3 regions of the Marinobacter subterrani genome follow, and region 3 is predicted to be linked to each of the others. Evidence: predicted binding sites of a transcription regulator. Region 3 holds the regulator's gene; each other region holds the start of a gene.
What was found. Region 3 encodes sigma-54, which starts transcription at its own class of promoters, with help from an activator protein. Its sites were predicted from a motif close to ANTGGCATNNANNTTGCTNT; they were not measured.

Region 1: a site for sigma-54 is predicted at 1,746-1,765, ahead of msub_RS22535 (PEP-CTERM sorting domain-containing protein). Genes of this name have one in related genera too.
Region 2: a site for sigma-54 is predicted at 3,552-3,571, ahead of glnK (P-II family nitrogen regulator). Genes of this name have one in related genera too.

The regions. Positions count from the first base shown of each region.
Region 1 is NZ_LFBU01000001.1:2,267,433-2,272,527, forward strand. It holds gene msub_RS10680 (OsmC family protein) at 1-77, shown strand, start outside; gene msub_RS10685 (organic hydroperoxide resistance protein) at 113-541, opposite strand; gene msub_RS10690 (MarR family winged helix-turn-helix transcriptional regulator) at 582-1,076, opposite strand; gene msub_RS10695 (hypothetical protein) at 1,256-1,459, shown strand; partial or broken gene msub_RS21530 (zinc-binding dehydrogenase) at 1,541-1,639, shown strand; gene msub_RS22535 (PEP-CTERM sorting domain-containing protein) at 1,833-1,958, shown strand; gene msub_RS10700 (sterol desaturase family protein) at 2,046-2,825, shown strand; gene msub_RS10705 (glutathione S-transferase family protein) at 3,030-3,698, shown strand; gene msub_RS10710 (methyl-accepting chemotaxis protein) at 3,750-5,095, opposite strand, start outside.
Region 2 is NZ_LFBU01000002.1:626,757-631,851, forward strand. It holds gene speA (biosynthetic arginine decarboxylase) at 1-590, opposite strand, end outside; gene speE (polyamine aminopropyltransferase) at 802-1,683, shown strand; gene msub_RS18770 (ammonium transporter) at 1,759-3,030, opposite strand; gene glnK (P-II family nitrogen regulator) at 3,104-3,442, opposite strand; gene msub_RS18780 (accessory factor UbiK family protein) at 3,824-4,078, shown strand; gene msub_RS18785 (YifB family Mg chelatase-like AAA ATPase) at 4,139-5,095, shown strand, end outside.
Region 3 is NZ_LFBU01000001.1:1,946,732-1,951,826, reverse strand. It holds gene rapZ (RNase adapter RapZ) at 1-612, opposite strand, end outside; gene ptsN (PTS IIA-like nitrogen regulatory protein PtsN) at 641-1,111, opposite strand; gene hpf (ribosome hibernation promoting factor) at 1,198-1,506, opposite strand; gene msub_RS09190 (RNA polymerase factor sigma-54) at 1,608-3,134, opposite strand; gene lptB (LPS export ABC transporter ATP-binding protein) at 3,341-4,066, opposite strand; gene lptA (lipopolysaccharide transport periplasmic protein LptA) at 4,044-4,598, opposite strand; gene lptC (LPS export ABC transporter periplasmic protein LptC) at 4,582-5,095, opposite strand, start outside.

The DNA.
Region 1 (5,095 bases), 320 kb from region 3:
ACACCGCCAAGATGAACTGCCCGGTATCAAAAGCTCTGAAATCTGACATCACCATGGACATTCATCTGACCGAGTAGCCCTGTCCGGTCCTTTAATCCATGGAAACCCGGTGTCAGTCGACCCGGTTGAGAGTTACATAGATGTTGCCACGGGTAGCGTTGGAATAGGGGCACACCTTATGGGCTTCATCAATCAGCTGCTTGGCCTGGGCATCGTCCATGCCCGGCAGGCTGATACGCAGCTCCACTTCAATACCGAACCCGCCGGGAATCTGACCAATACCGACAACGCCTTCAATAGAGGCATCTTCCGGTATTTTCAGCTTGTCACGGCCCGCCACAAACTTCATTGCCCCGATGAAGCACGCGGAGTAACCGGCCGCAAACAGCTGCTCCGGGTTCGTGCCTTTGCCGCCGGCACCGCCCAGTTCTTTGGGCGTCGACAGCTCAACGTCCAGAACGCCGTCGGAAGAAATGGCCCGGCCATCACGGCCGCCGGTTGCTTCTGCGTAGGCACGATATGCAACTTGTTCGATAGACATAATGCTCTCCTCTTTGCTTGGTTCAGGCGAGAGCGCCCGGTCAGGCGATCTCTTCCAGATGATTGTCCAGATGACTGTGCAAGCGGTTCCTCAGGGCACAGAGCTGGGTTTTCAGGTCTTCAAGTTCGGTCAGTGAGCAACCAGAGGCGCTCGCTATCCGCTCAGGAATCCGCCCTGCCACTTCCTGCAGGCTCCGTCCTTTCTCGCTAAGTCGAATGATCACCTGCCTCTCGTCCTCAGGTGACCGATGCCGCTCCAACAACTTCTGTTTCTCCAGGCGTTTCACAAGCGGCGTCAGGGTGCCGTAATCCAGGAACAGACGCTCCTTGAGACCAGAGACCCGGATGCCGTCCTGTTCCCACAACACCAGCATCACCAGATACTGGGGATACGTCAGCCCCAGCTCCGACAACAACGGCTTATACAGCTTGGTCATGGCCAGCGACGCGGAATAGAGGGCGAAACACATCTGCCGGTCCAGCGTCAGCAGGTCGGCTCCGCGCTCCAATAGTTCTGAGGATTCAGGCTCTGGCATATAACTCGCTCACGATTACCTTGTGCACGATTTAAATTAGCGCAGTAAACTGCCGGATGCAACCCCAGTGCGATGAAACCAACGAGGGCGGAGCATGAATAGTACAAAAGGTATAAAGTTCATGATGAACCCGAATCCGGGCGACATCCGGGTCGCCTTTAGCCGGAGATAATCACGCTATGGAAACCGCCAACCTGTTTTGGGGACTGCTGTTCAGCTCCATCGGAATCGGTTATTTCATTTACGGGCGAAGGCAGTCAAACCTGGTCGCCCGTTACTGCGGGATAGCCCTGATGCTGTACCCTTACCTGGTAACCAATACCCTTGCCCTGGTGGCTGTTGGCATTGTGCTGATGCTAGCGCCCCGGTTTATTGATATCTGATGATCACACTTTTGGAGGCCACAGCATGATTGTCGTCACTCTGTCGCAACCAGGCGGATTGGATAATCTTGAGATCATTGACCGGTCATTGACCACTCATTCGCATTGAAAGATATTGCGGATGCATTCCGCTACGAGGAGTCTGGCAAGCATTTCGGCAAGATCTGTCTGGAGTTTTAGGGCGGGAACTCGCCGATGCCTGCCATCCGACGTCGACCCGTCGAATATTTTTACAGCTGAAAATTTGCAAAAAATCCAGGTTATTGATTCCCGTAGCTTCGGTGCCATTGGCCTGGAAAATGCTTCATTCATAATGAGCCCACAACATGGAAGGTTCATTATGAAATACCTCATCACTGGATTGATCGTCTCAATGCTCTCTGCAACTGCTCTCGCCGGTATCGTACCACCTCCGGTTTCGGTTCCGGAACCCGGCATTCTGGGATTATTTGCAGCGAGTGTGGCAGCACTCTATGTCGTCAGGAAGTTTCGTAAGTAGTGCTTTTCCACAACAAAACCTTTTACAGGTAGCAGGGACAAGGAAAGCAGGGACGCTGCAGTTCCAGAAGGGCCCTAATAAAATGCCATGGCCGCTTATCAGATTCTGTACCTGATCAGTATTCCGCTGGTTGTTGCAGCGGAATATCGCTTCACCCGAAACGAGCTTGTCCGCGATCGTTACGATCGCTGGTTTAACAACCTGAGCCTGGGCTTTATCAACGAGGCCCTTCTTCTTGCCTCTCCGGTATGGATTTCCCTGTTTCTGCTACCAGCGTCACCTTCTCCCCGCCTAAACCCATTGCTGGCGGCCCTGATTGCTTTCCTGGTTCTGGATTTGGTCAGCTACTGGCTCCACCGCGCATACCACCACTTCAGCGCGCTCTGGCGACTGCATCGCGTGCACCACTGTGACCTTGAACTGGATTATTCAACGACCTTTCGTCACCACCCAGGGGAAGTCCTTGTCAGTTTGCTCGTTATCTATCTGCTGATGGCAACACTGGCCCTGGCACCCAGTCAGGTCATCCCCTATGTGATTGCAGTCAAGGCCGCTCAGCTTCTGGCCCACTCGAATATCCGCCTGAACACCCGTGCAGAGTCCCTGATCAACCTCTTTTTCGTGACACCGGGCACGCATCAGTATCACCACTCAAGACAACAACCCGAGACCGATTCCAACTTCGGGGAGGTTTTGACTGTCTGGGACCGGCTGTTTGGCACCTATACCTGCCCTCTTTGCTCCCCGACGCCTTCAGGTTTTGGCCTGAACGAGTTTTCAGAGGCCAGCGACCAGCAACTTGGCGCGCTACTGGCAATGCCCGTAAGGCCCTTCAGGAAAAAAGGAACCGGTAGCAGGCATGGGTAGGTTGCTTATAGGCCCCGCTCTTTCCGCTCCGAATGTGGCGGAATCGATATGATGAAGCTCCCTGAAACATTAAGGTAGACCCTGAGCCTGTGACTAATTTCCGGTTCACCGAACTCTGACCAGACCTTCCGGCAGTGAACCAAAAACCCATTTCCAGACTACTCTTCCTACCTGGCCATTTTTCAATGCGAACGGAGCTTGCACATGATTACAGTTCACCACCTCAACAATTCCCGCTCACAACGCATTCTCTGGATGCTGGAAGAGCTCGGCGTGCCCTATGAGATCAAACGCTACGAGCGTGACCCGAAAACCATGCTGGCACCGGAGAGCCTGAAGAAGGTTCACCCGCTGGGCAAATCCCCGGTGATTACCGACGGTGATCTGGTGGTCGCGGAATCCGGTGCCATTATCGAATACCTTGCCCACACCTACGGCAAAGACACCATGCTGCCGGAGGATGGCGGCCAGGCGTGGCTCGATTACACCTACTGGTTGCATTACGCCGAAGGGTCCCTGATGCCGCCGCTGGTGATGCGCCTGGTGTTCGAGAAAATAAAAACCAGCCCCATGCCGTTCTTCATCAAGCCAGTGGCCAAAGGCATTTCCGACAAAACCAATGAGACCTTCATCGGACCGATGATCAAGACCCACCTCGATTTTGTCGAAGACCATCTGGCAAAAAACACCTGGTTTCTGGGAGACAACCTAAGCGCGGCGGACATCCAGATGAGCTTCCCGCTGGAAGCCTCCGTAGCCCGCGGCATCGTCGGCAGGAACCGGCCCCATATCACCGCCTGGGTGGAACGGGTGCATGCGAGGCCGGCCTACCGGCAGGCACTGGAAAAGGGCGGAAAATACGATTTTGCCTGAACCAGCGAGCCGATGATACCGACCGCAAAGTACCGAAACTGATGAGGGCAGCTACCTGTTACCCGTCAGTAGAAGATCCGGATTAAAGCCCATGACCACCGCGCCCCAGTGCTTGCCGTTCACATACACGGGAATCGAGAGATCATTCAGAATTTCTCCCGTATCGCGGATATAGGTCTGCAGCAGGAACCGTTCGGTGTGGCTGGCTCGCCGTTGTTCCGTTTCGTTGCTGTTATAGAGCCGCTGATCACGGCTGAAGAGAAGGTCTTTTTCACGATCACCGGTGATTGGCTGCGACGTTGCTTTGTGGTGAACCGGAATGTAACCATTGGCGTCCAACAACAGGCTGTAAATCGTACCGTCAAAGCGCTCTTTACTGCGGTCGGTCAAATCCTGGAGCGCCTGTTTGAAACGATCGACGAATCGGGTCCGGTACTTTTGTGGCCAGGTATTCGGCACCGGTTCATAACGGCGGTCAAAGATGTCAACGCCTTGCTGGGCCAGCTCATTGAGCCTGTTCTCGAATTCTGCCGCCAGCGCCTGACGCTCTTCCAGAATTTCCTCGAACGCGCCTCGCCCGATTCGGTAGCGGGCCAACAACGCCATTGAGGCCTCGGTAGCCTTGCGCAGTTGCTCGGAGTAGGCGTCCGATTCGGCGATTTCCCTCGCCAGTTCACGGCCAAGTTGATGAATCTGGTTGCCGTGCTCGTGCACCTGACGATTGGTAATACTGACCTCCTCCACTGAGGAGGTAATCGAGAGCAGCTCTTCGTGCGCCTGCTCGATGTACTGCAGCATGTCGCCAAACTGGGATGCTGTCGAGGTGACGTCCTTGCGGGCCTGATCGGTGTGCTCCAGCAACTGTGCGGTGTCCTTTTCGGTGCGAACAACCCGGGAATCCATATCGCTGATGATCTGATTCACGTCACCCGTGGCCGACGCAATCTTCTGGGCGAGTTGGCGCACTTCATCGGCCACCACAGCAAAGCCACGACCGGCCTCGCCCGCGCGGGCCGCCTCGATGGCGGCATTCAACGCCAACAGATTGGTCTGGTCTGAGAACCCCTGCACCATCTCCAGAATCTTGCCGATTTTACCCGCGCTCTCGCTGAGGCCTGCCACCGTCTCGCGGAAGGTCAGCAACTGGTCATTAACCTGCCGGATTTGTTCCGCCACCTGAGAAAGCGCCTGATTGGACTGCCGCACGCCGTCAAGATTCCGGGAATTGAGCTCCGAAACCGATCCGGTTCGCTGGGTAATGTCCTCCAGGGCGGTGGCACCCTCGCCACTGGACTGGGCAATCAGCTCCGAGACTTCTTCCTGCTTGCTGGCGCTCTGCTGTGCCTCGCCGGTGAGCTTGCGCAGCCGCGCGGACTGCACCGCCACCTGCACCGCAT
Region 2 (5,095 bases), on a different contig from region 3:
AGCGGCGATACACCCAGGTTTCTGGCTTCCTCGAGAATCAGCGGCAGCTCGGATTTTTTCTCCACCACAATAAATACCCGGTGGCCCAGGGTCTGGCCAATCAGGGCAAGGCGAATGTATTCCCTGTCCTTGTAGCCATTGCAGACGATCACCGAACCGGCCTGCTGGGACATCGCCAGCACGGCCATCAACTCGGGTTTGCTGCCAGCCTCCAGGCCAATCTGTCCGTTCGACGCAGCCGGCTCGGCGGTCAGCAGTTCCTCGACCACCTGGCGCTGCTGGTTGACCTTGATCGGGTAAACCGCCGTGTAGCGCCCCCGGTAGGTCTGCTCGTAGGCCACCTTGTTGAAGGCATTGCACAGTTTGTTGACCCGATCATGCAGGATATCGACAAAGCGGATCAGTACCGGAAGCTGAACCCCGGATTCAGTCAGGCTCCGGGTCAGTTCCGGCAGGTTGATCTGTGCCGGCGTGTGTCCGCGATCCGGACGGATCATCACCTCGCCTCCGGCGTTGACGCCGATGTAGCCATCACTCCAGTGGGCAATGTTGTAAACCTTGTGGGCCGGGGAGGCGCTGGCGTCGCTCATGCTTGCTATCCTGTCAGAAAACCGGAGCCGGCGGGTGTTCGGGCAGCGGCCGGCCGTTGGCTGCCATTGTATGGATTCCCACCCCCGGCTAAAAGCACCGAAGGCAGAAAATGCCGGGCCGGAAAACGCGATTATTGCTTTAGCTCGGCGCAGGGGCCCCCTACAATACGCCTTTTCAATACAGCCCATGTCGCACAGCGGGAGGCAAACGATGACAGCATTGAATGACGGCTGGTTTACCGAGGTATTCCAGGATCAGGGAACGGCGTTCTCTCTGCAGGTGACAAAGAAACTGCACGAGGAACAGACGCCCTTCCAGAAACTGGAGATTTACCAGACCGAGACCTTCGGCAACCTGATGGTGCTGGATGGCTGCGTGATGCTGACCACCCGCGACAACTTCCTGTACCACGAGATGATGACCCATCCCGCGCTGTTTACCCACCGGGATCCGAAAAAGGTGGTGATTGTCGGCGGCGGCGATTGCGGCACGCTCAAGGAAGTGCTCAAGCACCCGGGCGTGGAAGAAGCCTGGCAGGTGGAAATCGACGAGCGGGTTACCCGCATGTCAGAGAAGTATTTCCCCGAGTTGTGTGAAGCCAACAACGACCCCCGTGCCAATTTCTTCTTCGGGGACGGCATCCGGTGGATGCGTGATATCGAGCCGAACAGTGTCGACATCATCATCATCGACAGCACCGATCCGGTTGGCCCGGCGGAAGGCCTGTTCGCCCTGGATTTTTACCGCGATGCCATGCTGGCGCTGCGTGAGGGTGGCATTATCGTGCAGCAGAGCGAGTCCCCCCTGCTGCACACCGACACCATCATCAAGGGCATCCACGAGGACATGCGCAAGGCCGGTTTCGAGCACGTCCAGACTCTGCCATTCCCGCAGCCGGTTTATCCCACGGGGTGGTGGAGCTGCACCATGGCCAGCAAGGAGAACCCGATCAAATACTTCCGCGAGGACGATGCCAACAACCGACCGTTCGTGACCCGCTACTACAACGCCGGAATCCATCACGGTGCGCTCGCCATGCCGCAGTTCATGGTGGACGCGCTGGAGGATGAGGTTCGGCCGGAGGAAGGTTAAACCGGATCGGGTTGAGCAGAAAAAAAAGAGAGGGGCGCCAATCGGCGCCCCTCTCCGGTTTTGCGTAGTCAGCGTTTACTGCTTGCCGCTGACAAACTCTGGATAGGCTTCCATGCCACACTCGGACAGATCCACGCCTTCGTACTCTTCCTCTTCGCTCACTCTCAGGCCCATCACGGCCTTGAGGATGCCCCAGACAACCAGGCTGGCAACGAAGACCCACACGAAGATGGTAATGGCGCCGATAATCTGGCCGGAGAAGCTGACGTCGCTGTTGGTGACCGGCACCAGCAGCAGACCCAGAAGGCCACAGACACCGTGAACCGAGATCGCGCCGACCGGATCATCGATGCGCAGCTTGTCCATGGTGACGATGCTCAGCACAACCAGTACACCGCCGAAGGCGCCGAACAGGGTGGCAGTCAGGGCGCTCGGAGTGGACGGCTCGGCGGTGATAACCACCAGGCCAGCCAGGGCGCCGTTCAGCAGCATGGTCAGGTCGGCCTTGCCGAACATCAGGCGGGCGGTGATCAGGGCAGCGACAGCACCACCCGCGGCAGCGGTGTTGGTGTTCAGGAACACCATGGCCACGGAGTTGGCGCTGGCAATATCGCCCAGCTTCAGAACCGAGCCGCCGTTAAAGCCGAACCAGCCCATCCACAGGATGAAGGTACCGAGCGTTGCCAGCGGCAGGTTGGCGCCCGGGAAGGCCCGGATTTCGCCATTAGGGCCATACTTGCCTTTCCGTGAGCCCAGCAGCAGGACACCGGCCAGAGCGGCGGTTGCACCGGCCAGGTGAACGATGCCAGAACCGGCGAAGTCGCTGAAACCAAGGTCGCCCAGGGTGTACATGCCGAATACGGACGCACCGCCCCAGGTCCAGGCACCTTCCAGCGGGTAGATGAAGCCAGTCATGAAGACCGCAAATACCAGGAAGGCCCAGAGCTTCATGCGCTCGGCCACGGCACCGGAGACGATGGACATGGCGGTCGCGACGAATACAACCTGGAAGAAGAAGTCCGACGCGCCAGAGTAGATGGAGCCACCCTCGAAGCCGCCGTCACGGCTGGCGAATTCGCCCAGAACCGCAGTGGTGTCGACATCAGCAATGCCCGACAGGAAGATGCTGCCGCCGTACATGATGGCGTAACCGCACACCAGGTACATGATGCAGGAAATGGCAAACAGGGCCACGTTCTTGGTCAGTATTTCGGTGGTGTTCTTGGCGCGCACCAGACCGGATTCGAGCATGGCAAAGCCAGCCGCCATCCACATTACTAATGCACCGCACACCAGGAAATAAAAGGTATCTATAGCGTACTGCAGGTGAAAGATATTGCTTTCCATTTGAAGCCCTCCGCACGAGGCTTTTCAGGTTATAAATTTTTTTGCGTTGGCTGTTCGAAATATCAGAGCTGGTTCAGACCGCTTCTTCGCCGGTTTCGCCAGTCCGGATCCGGATGGCCTGCTCCAGTTCGGTCACGAAGATCTTGCCGTCACCGATCTTGCCGGTATTGGCCGCTTTGGTGATGGATTCGATAACCTGATCCAGCAGGTTGTCGCCGATGGCAACCTCCACTTTGACCTTGGGCAGGAAATCCACCACGTATTCCGCGCCACGATACAGTTCTGTGTGTCCTTTCTGCCGACCGAAGCCTTTGACTTCAGTGACGGTTACGCCTTGTACGCCAATCTCGGATAGTGCCTCACGGACATCATCCAATTTGAAAGGCTTGATGATCGCTGTCACAAGTTTCATTGCTTTCTCCTTGGTAAAGCCGTCCCAACAGTGAGGGCCCGTCGGCCAGTTGTTGAGCTCGGGATGCTGCCACCTCGCACACCAATTGTGCGGATTGCGTACGAGGGCTTTAGCATCGGGTATGCCAACGCAAAAAAATACTGGTAAAACAATAACCTGAAATATCCGCGTGCCAGAATGGCGCAGGGATGTGCACCAATATGGAGCGGACAGGCGGCCAGTGAGCCAAAGTGGAGCGGGGCCACTGGTCGCGCTCCCGCCATTATAAGGCGGACCGGGTACAGTATGGCAGGGGCAGCGGTGTGATACACTCCTGCAAACCGGTGAGAGCCATTGTGTTTTTGTCGAAGCCGGGTATTTCTGAAATCAGTGAGGTGATGCGTGAAAGGTCCACAGGATATCTTCGCCCAGTTACAGGGGCAGTTTGGTCAGTTTGTTCCCGATATGGCACGCGCTGCCCGCGAGGATTTCGAAACCCAGGCCCGGGCAACGGTGATGTCGATCCTTGCCCGGCTGGAGCTGGTAACCCGTGAGGAGTTCGACGCCCAGCAGGCGGTGCTGCTGAAGACCCGTGAAAAGGTGGACGCCCTCGAAAAGCGGGTCGCCGATCTGGAAAAATCCCTGCAGGATCAATAAATCCCGGAATCGCCCGGCAGGACGCCGGGCACAGCAATCCGGTTACCATGGAAGGTTGTCATGCTTGCTATCGTTCATTCCCGCGCCCTGATCGGCGTATCCGCCCCCGCTGTAACCGTTGAGGTTCACCTCTCTGGTGGCCTGCCCGCACTGTCCATTGTCGGCCTTCCTGAGACCGGCGTCCGCGAGAGTAAAGAACGGGTTCGAAGTGCACTGCTGAATGCCGGCTTCGAATTTCCCGCCCGGCGCATAACCATCAATCTCGCTCCTGCAGATCTGCCCAAGGAAGGTGGCCGGTTTGACCTGCCCATTGCCCTTGGCATTCTGGCGGCATCGGGCCAGGTTCCGGCAGAGAGCCTCGCCGACTGTGAGTTCCTGGGCGAACTGTCCCTTGATGGTGCACTGAGGCCACTCAAGGGTGTTCTGCCGGCGGTGCTGGCGGCCCGGCAGGACGGGCGGGCGTTGCTAGTTCCCCACGGTAATGCCAGTGAAGCCGCCCTCGCCAGCCAGGGTGACGTATTGGCGGCGGGCCATTTGCTGACGGTGTGTGAGCATCTCAGTGGCCGGGCCAGGCTGGTGCCGGTGCCGAAGCTGCCATTGGCACGGACGTTGGACAATGCCGGGGAGAGCCCCGACCTGTCCGATGTGCGGGGCCAGCGCGTTCCCCGGCGGGCTCTGGAAGTCGCCGCTGCCGGCGGCCACAACCTGCTGTTCTTCGGTCCGCCCGGCACCGGCAAGAGTATGCTGGCCAGCCGTCTGCCCGGCATTCTTCCGGAACTGGCTGATGACGCCGCCATGGAGGTTGCCAGCGTTCATTCGGTTGCCGGGCTGCCGGTGCGAGACGGCGGTTGGCGCCAGCCGCCGTTCCGGGCGCCCCACCACACCGCATCGGCCGTGGCAATGGTTGGCGGCGGTAGTAGCCCGCGTCCGGGAGAAATCTCCCTGGCCCATCGCGGCGTACTGTTTCTTGATGAGCTGCCAGAGTTCGAACGCCGGGTTCTGGAAGTGCTCCGGGAG
Region 3 (5,095 bases):
ATACTTCCGCAAGCTGGTGTCCCAGTATGGGTTTGGCAGACACCGAACGTCGAAGACATAATCGGAATCCAGCGGTACGCCGTGCTTGAAACCGAACGACTGGAACAGCAGGGCCAGTTCCTGATCCTTGCGCCCGACAACCCGCTGTTTGATCATGTCACGAAGTTCGTACATGGACATGCCGGTTGTGTTCACATAAAGGTCGGAGAGCTTGGATAGAGGCTCAAGGAGTTTCTTTTCACTGGTGATTGCCTCTCTCAGCGAGGTTTTGTCATCGCTGAGCGGGTGCTTGCGCCGGGTAGCATGGAAGCGCTGCAGCAGGGACTGTTCGTCGGCATCCAGGAAGATGATTTCGACTGTAACCCCGGTCTCCTGGAGGCGACGGTAAATCTCCTCGAAGTTGGCCAGTTCTCCGGACAGGTTGCGAGCGTCGATGCTCACCGCCATCTTGCCGAGTCTCCCCGGCCTGGTCTGGCCTGTGGCTTCCCGGGTGAGGGGGAACAGCAGGCCGATCGGTAGATTGTCTATGCAATAGAAGCCGAGGTCCTCCAGCACATGGAGCGCGGTACTCTTGCCGGATCCGGACCTGCCACTGACGATAATCAGCTTCATGACCAACTTACCTCCACTGCAATGACTGTCATCCGCCCGAGGCGGTCATGCGTTCGTACAGGGTGCGGGCGTCCTCGCATTGCCGGAGACGGTCACAGAACGAGCGTTCATTGAATTTTTCGGCCAGTTGGCTGAGAAGCTCCAGGTGCTCGCTGGTGGCCTCTTTGGGAACGACCAGGGCGAAGATCAGGTCCACAGGCTGGTTGTCGATCGAATCGAACTCGACGCTCTCTTCCAGTGTCATCAAGACACCCACCACATGATCCAGCCCGTCTAGGCGGCAGTGGGGGATGGCGATGCCCTGGCCAATGCCGGTGCTGCCCAGACGTTCCCGTGAGATCAGGTTGTTGAAGATCTCGGTCTCGCTGAGGGTATTGTCCTGGTGGTTTATCTGCTCGGCGATAAACTCCAGGGCCCGTTTCTTGCTGGAGGCGGGCACCCGGCAAAGGGTGAGCTCCGGCGAAAGAATGTTGTCTATGGTCAGGGATGTGTCGCTCATAGGTCGACTGCATTTCCGTTAAAAAAAGGCTGCGACACGTCAGCCGTGTCGCAGCTCGATTGGATGACTTGCATGAAAACAGCCAGTTAGCGCGAGCCGTTTCCGTGCATCCGGTCTACATTCTTTTCCTTGTGCTTGAGAATCTGGCGGTCGAGCTTGTCGATCAGGGCATCAATGGCCGCGTACATATCCTCATTTTCTGCCTTTGCGTGAACTTCACCACCAACCACGTGCAGCGTGGCTTCCGCAATCTGTCGCACCTTTTCCACTTCCAGGGTTACCTGGCTGTTGCTGATGTGGTCAAAGTGACGTTCGAGCTTCTGGAATTTTTCCGAGACATAATCCTTGAGTGCGGGAGTCAGTTCTACGTGATGGCCTGAAATATTGAGTTGCATAGGCGTCTCCTGTTGTCATCATGCCGGCTCCCGGGAGCCGGCCTGGGTGCTGGCGCGTTGTGCGCCGGCGAATACGGTGTCGCGTTTCCCGCCCGTGGTGTTCAGACTAGCCGTTTGCGTTCATTGGAAGGCGGAATGTGCATCGCCTCCCGATACTTGGCAACGGTACGTCGCGCAACCTTGATTCCCTGTTCTCCTAGCATGGCTGCAATTTTACTGTCGCTCAACGGCTTTTTGGGCGTTTCGGCAGCAATCAGTTTCTTGATCATCGCGCGTATGGCCGTAGAGGAACATTCTCCGCCCTCGTCAGTGCTCACGTGGCTGGAGAAGAAATACTTCAACTCGAAAATTCCCCGGGGAGTGTGCATGAATTTCTGGGTGGTCACCCGGGAAATCGTCGATTCATGCATCTCCACCGCCTGGGCAATGTCGGAGAGAATCAGCGGCTTCATGGCTTCTTCGCCGTAATCCAGGAAGCCCTGCTGGTGCTCGACAATACGGGTTGCCACTTTCAGCAGAGTCTCATTGCGGCTCTGCAGGCTCTTGATAAACCATTTCGCCTCCTGCAGCTGATCCCGCAGGTAGGTGTTGTCGGCACTGCTGTCGGCACGCCTTATTAGTGAAGCATAGCTCGCATTTACCCGGATGCGCGGGGCAATTTCCGGATTCAGCTCAACCCGCCAGCGGTCGTTGTGCTTGCGGACGATCACATCGGGGATAACGTAGTCCGGTTCGGCGCGGTCAATCACGTCGCCCGGGCGCGGGTTCAGGCCGGTAATCAGGGCCAGGACTTCCCGCAACTGGTCTTCCTTCAGGCGGCTGCGGCGCAGCAGCTGGGCGTAATCACGGTTGCCGAGAAGATTGATGTAGTGGGTGATCACCAGTCGTGCCTGGGCCAGCCAGGGGGTATCCGGTGGTAGCTGGTTGAGCTGGATCAGCAGGCATTCCTGCAGGTCGCGGGCGAAAACCCCGGGTGGGTCGAAGTGCTGCAGGCGATGGAGAACGGCTTCAACTTCATCCAGTTCGAGGGGATCTTCGTCATGTTCATCCAGCAACCCGGCGTGGATCTCGTCAAGATCGCTGGTCAGATAACCACGCTCATCCACCGCATCCATCAGCGCATGCGCAATGGCCTGGTCCCGCTCGCTCATGGGGGTCAGGTTCAGTTGCCATTCCAGATGGTCCTGAAGGGTTTCGGTGGGTGAATTCCGGGTTTCGAAATCGTGATCGTTTTCGTCGTCGTTGCGGGCCGTGGTAGCCGGGGCCGACTGGTAGATATCTTCCCAGGCGGTGTCGACCGGAAGGTCATCCGGGATATTGTCCGGGATTTCGTTCTCCGAGGACCAGTCAGGACCGTTTTCGGACTTATCCCAGTCAGATGGGGGCTCTGGCGTTGTTTCAGCGGCGGACTCGGCGGCATTCGCTTCGCGTTCGTCATTCGCGGCGTCGGCTTCGGCCGAGTCATCGTCCTCGGAGGTTTCCAGCATCGGATTGGATTCCAGGGCCTGCTGGATTTCCTGCTGAAGGTCGAGGGTAGAGAGCTGGAGAAGCCGGATCGCCTGTTGCAGCTGGGGCGTCATGGTCAGGCTCTGACCCAGCTTTAACTGTAGGGAGGCTTTCATCACCATGGTTCAGGATCCGTCACTCATCAGCGCTTTGTGTCATAAGAGGTGAAAAAATCTTTATATGCCCGTTACTTGCCGTGGATTGCGTTTACCCTAGCAAGTTCTTTGCCGAGTTTACTTGCTACAGATCATCAAAACAATCTCGGGGTCAGATGAAATTGGGGTCAGATGAACTTTTCATCTGACCCCAATTTCATCTGACTCCGGCTTCACAGCCGGAACTCGTCGCCCAGGTACACCTTCTTCACCTGCTGATTGGCCAGAATGGCGTCGGCATTCCCGGAGGCGATGATGTGGCCGCCGGAGACGATGTAGGCATTCTCGCAGATATCGAGGGTCTCACGCACGTTGTGATCAGTGATCAGCACGCCGATCCCCTTGTCCCGGAGGTGGCGGATGATGTGCTTGATGTCACTCACGGAGATGGGGTCGACACCGGCGAACGGTTCATCCAGCAGGATGAAAGCCGGCTCCATCGCCAGGGCCCGGGCAATTTCCACGCGCCGGCGTTCACCGCCGGACAGGGCCATGCCCATGCTGTCGCGAATATGGGTAATGTGAAACTCTTCGAGCAGTTCTTCCAGTTTTTTTTCCCGTTCTGCCCTGGCCAGCCCCTTGCGAGTTTCCAGAATGGCCATGATGTTGTCGCGCACCGAAAGCTTTCGGAATACCGACGCCTCCTGTGGCAGGTAGCCGATTCCCTGGCGTGCGCGGCCATGCATGGGCAACGGTGTGATATCGCGGCTGTCGATGGTGATCCGCCCGCTGTCGGCGGGCACCAGCCCGACTATCATGTAAAAGCAGGTGGTCTTGCCGGCGCCATTGGGGCCGAGCAGGCCAACGATTTCCCCGCTGCGGATTTCCAGGGAAACGTCGAGCACCACTTTTTTCTGTTTGTAACTCTTTGCCAGATTACTGGCTCTCAGAATTGCCATCGGAACCTTGTGTGTTAGTGCTGCGCGGCTGAATCACCATTTCTACCCGGCCGGAACCTTCGCCATCAGCGGCCCCGCCCTCGGCAGTCACGACCCGGCGGGCGGTATCATAATGGATGACATCACCCCGGAACACATTGCCATTCTGTTCGATGACCGCCTTCTGTTCAAAGGTCAGTTGCTGGTCGGAGGCGGACCAGGTGATGTTCAGGGCCTTGGCGTCGGTTTCACCCGTACCCTCGCGGGTTGGCTGGCGGTAATGGGCCGGGCTTCCGAACGCCTCAATCCGGCTCAGGCCCTTTGCGTCGCGGTACAGAACCACGCGCTGAGCATTCAGCTGGGTCTTGCCCTGCACCAGTTCCACGTCGCCGGTATAGGTGGCGATGCCCTTGCCATCATCGAGGCGGGCGTTGTCTGCAGTGACCTTGATGGGAAGATCGGAGTTAAGGTCGAACGCTGCTGCCGGCCCGGTCATGGCGAGGGTTAGCAGGGCAGCGATCAGGCCCCGGTATCGGTTAGTTTCCGGTTTCATAGCGTCCTTCCACCTTGGAGTTCAGTTCCAGTACCCGCTCGTCGATCCACGCTTTCATGCCGACGGCGTGGGTAATTCCGGTAACGTCGCGGATAACTACGGGAGCATCTGTGTAAGCCATACTGCGGTCGTTATCCAGGGTCAGTGTTGATGTTGTCAGGGTGGTGTCCCGGCCGCCAACACTTCGGAGGATCCGGACATTGCCGGTCAGGTAGAGCAAGTTCTCATTTTGCAGGAGACTGCCATTCTCGGCTTCGATAATCCAGGGCTCGGCGTTGGCATTGCCTTCGTTGCCGAACAGTTTGGCCTTCGGGGAAACCATGGTGGCCAGATTACCTTCCTCGAATTGCTCGATCCGCGGGCTGGTAAAACTGATCTTGAGATTGCCGGTCTCATCAAAGGAGGTGTACTCGCCATTGACGACAAATCCGTCCGGTTCGGCATCACCTCGCAACTCGGCGGCCTTCTGGTTAGTCACCGGAGGTTCATCACTTTGC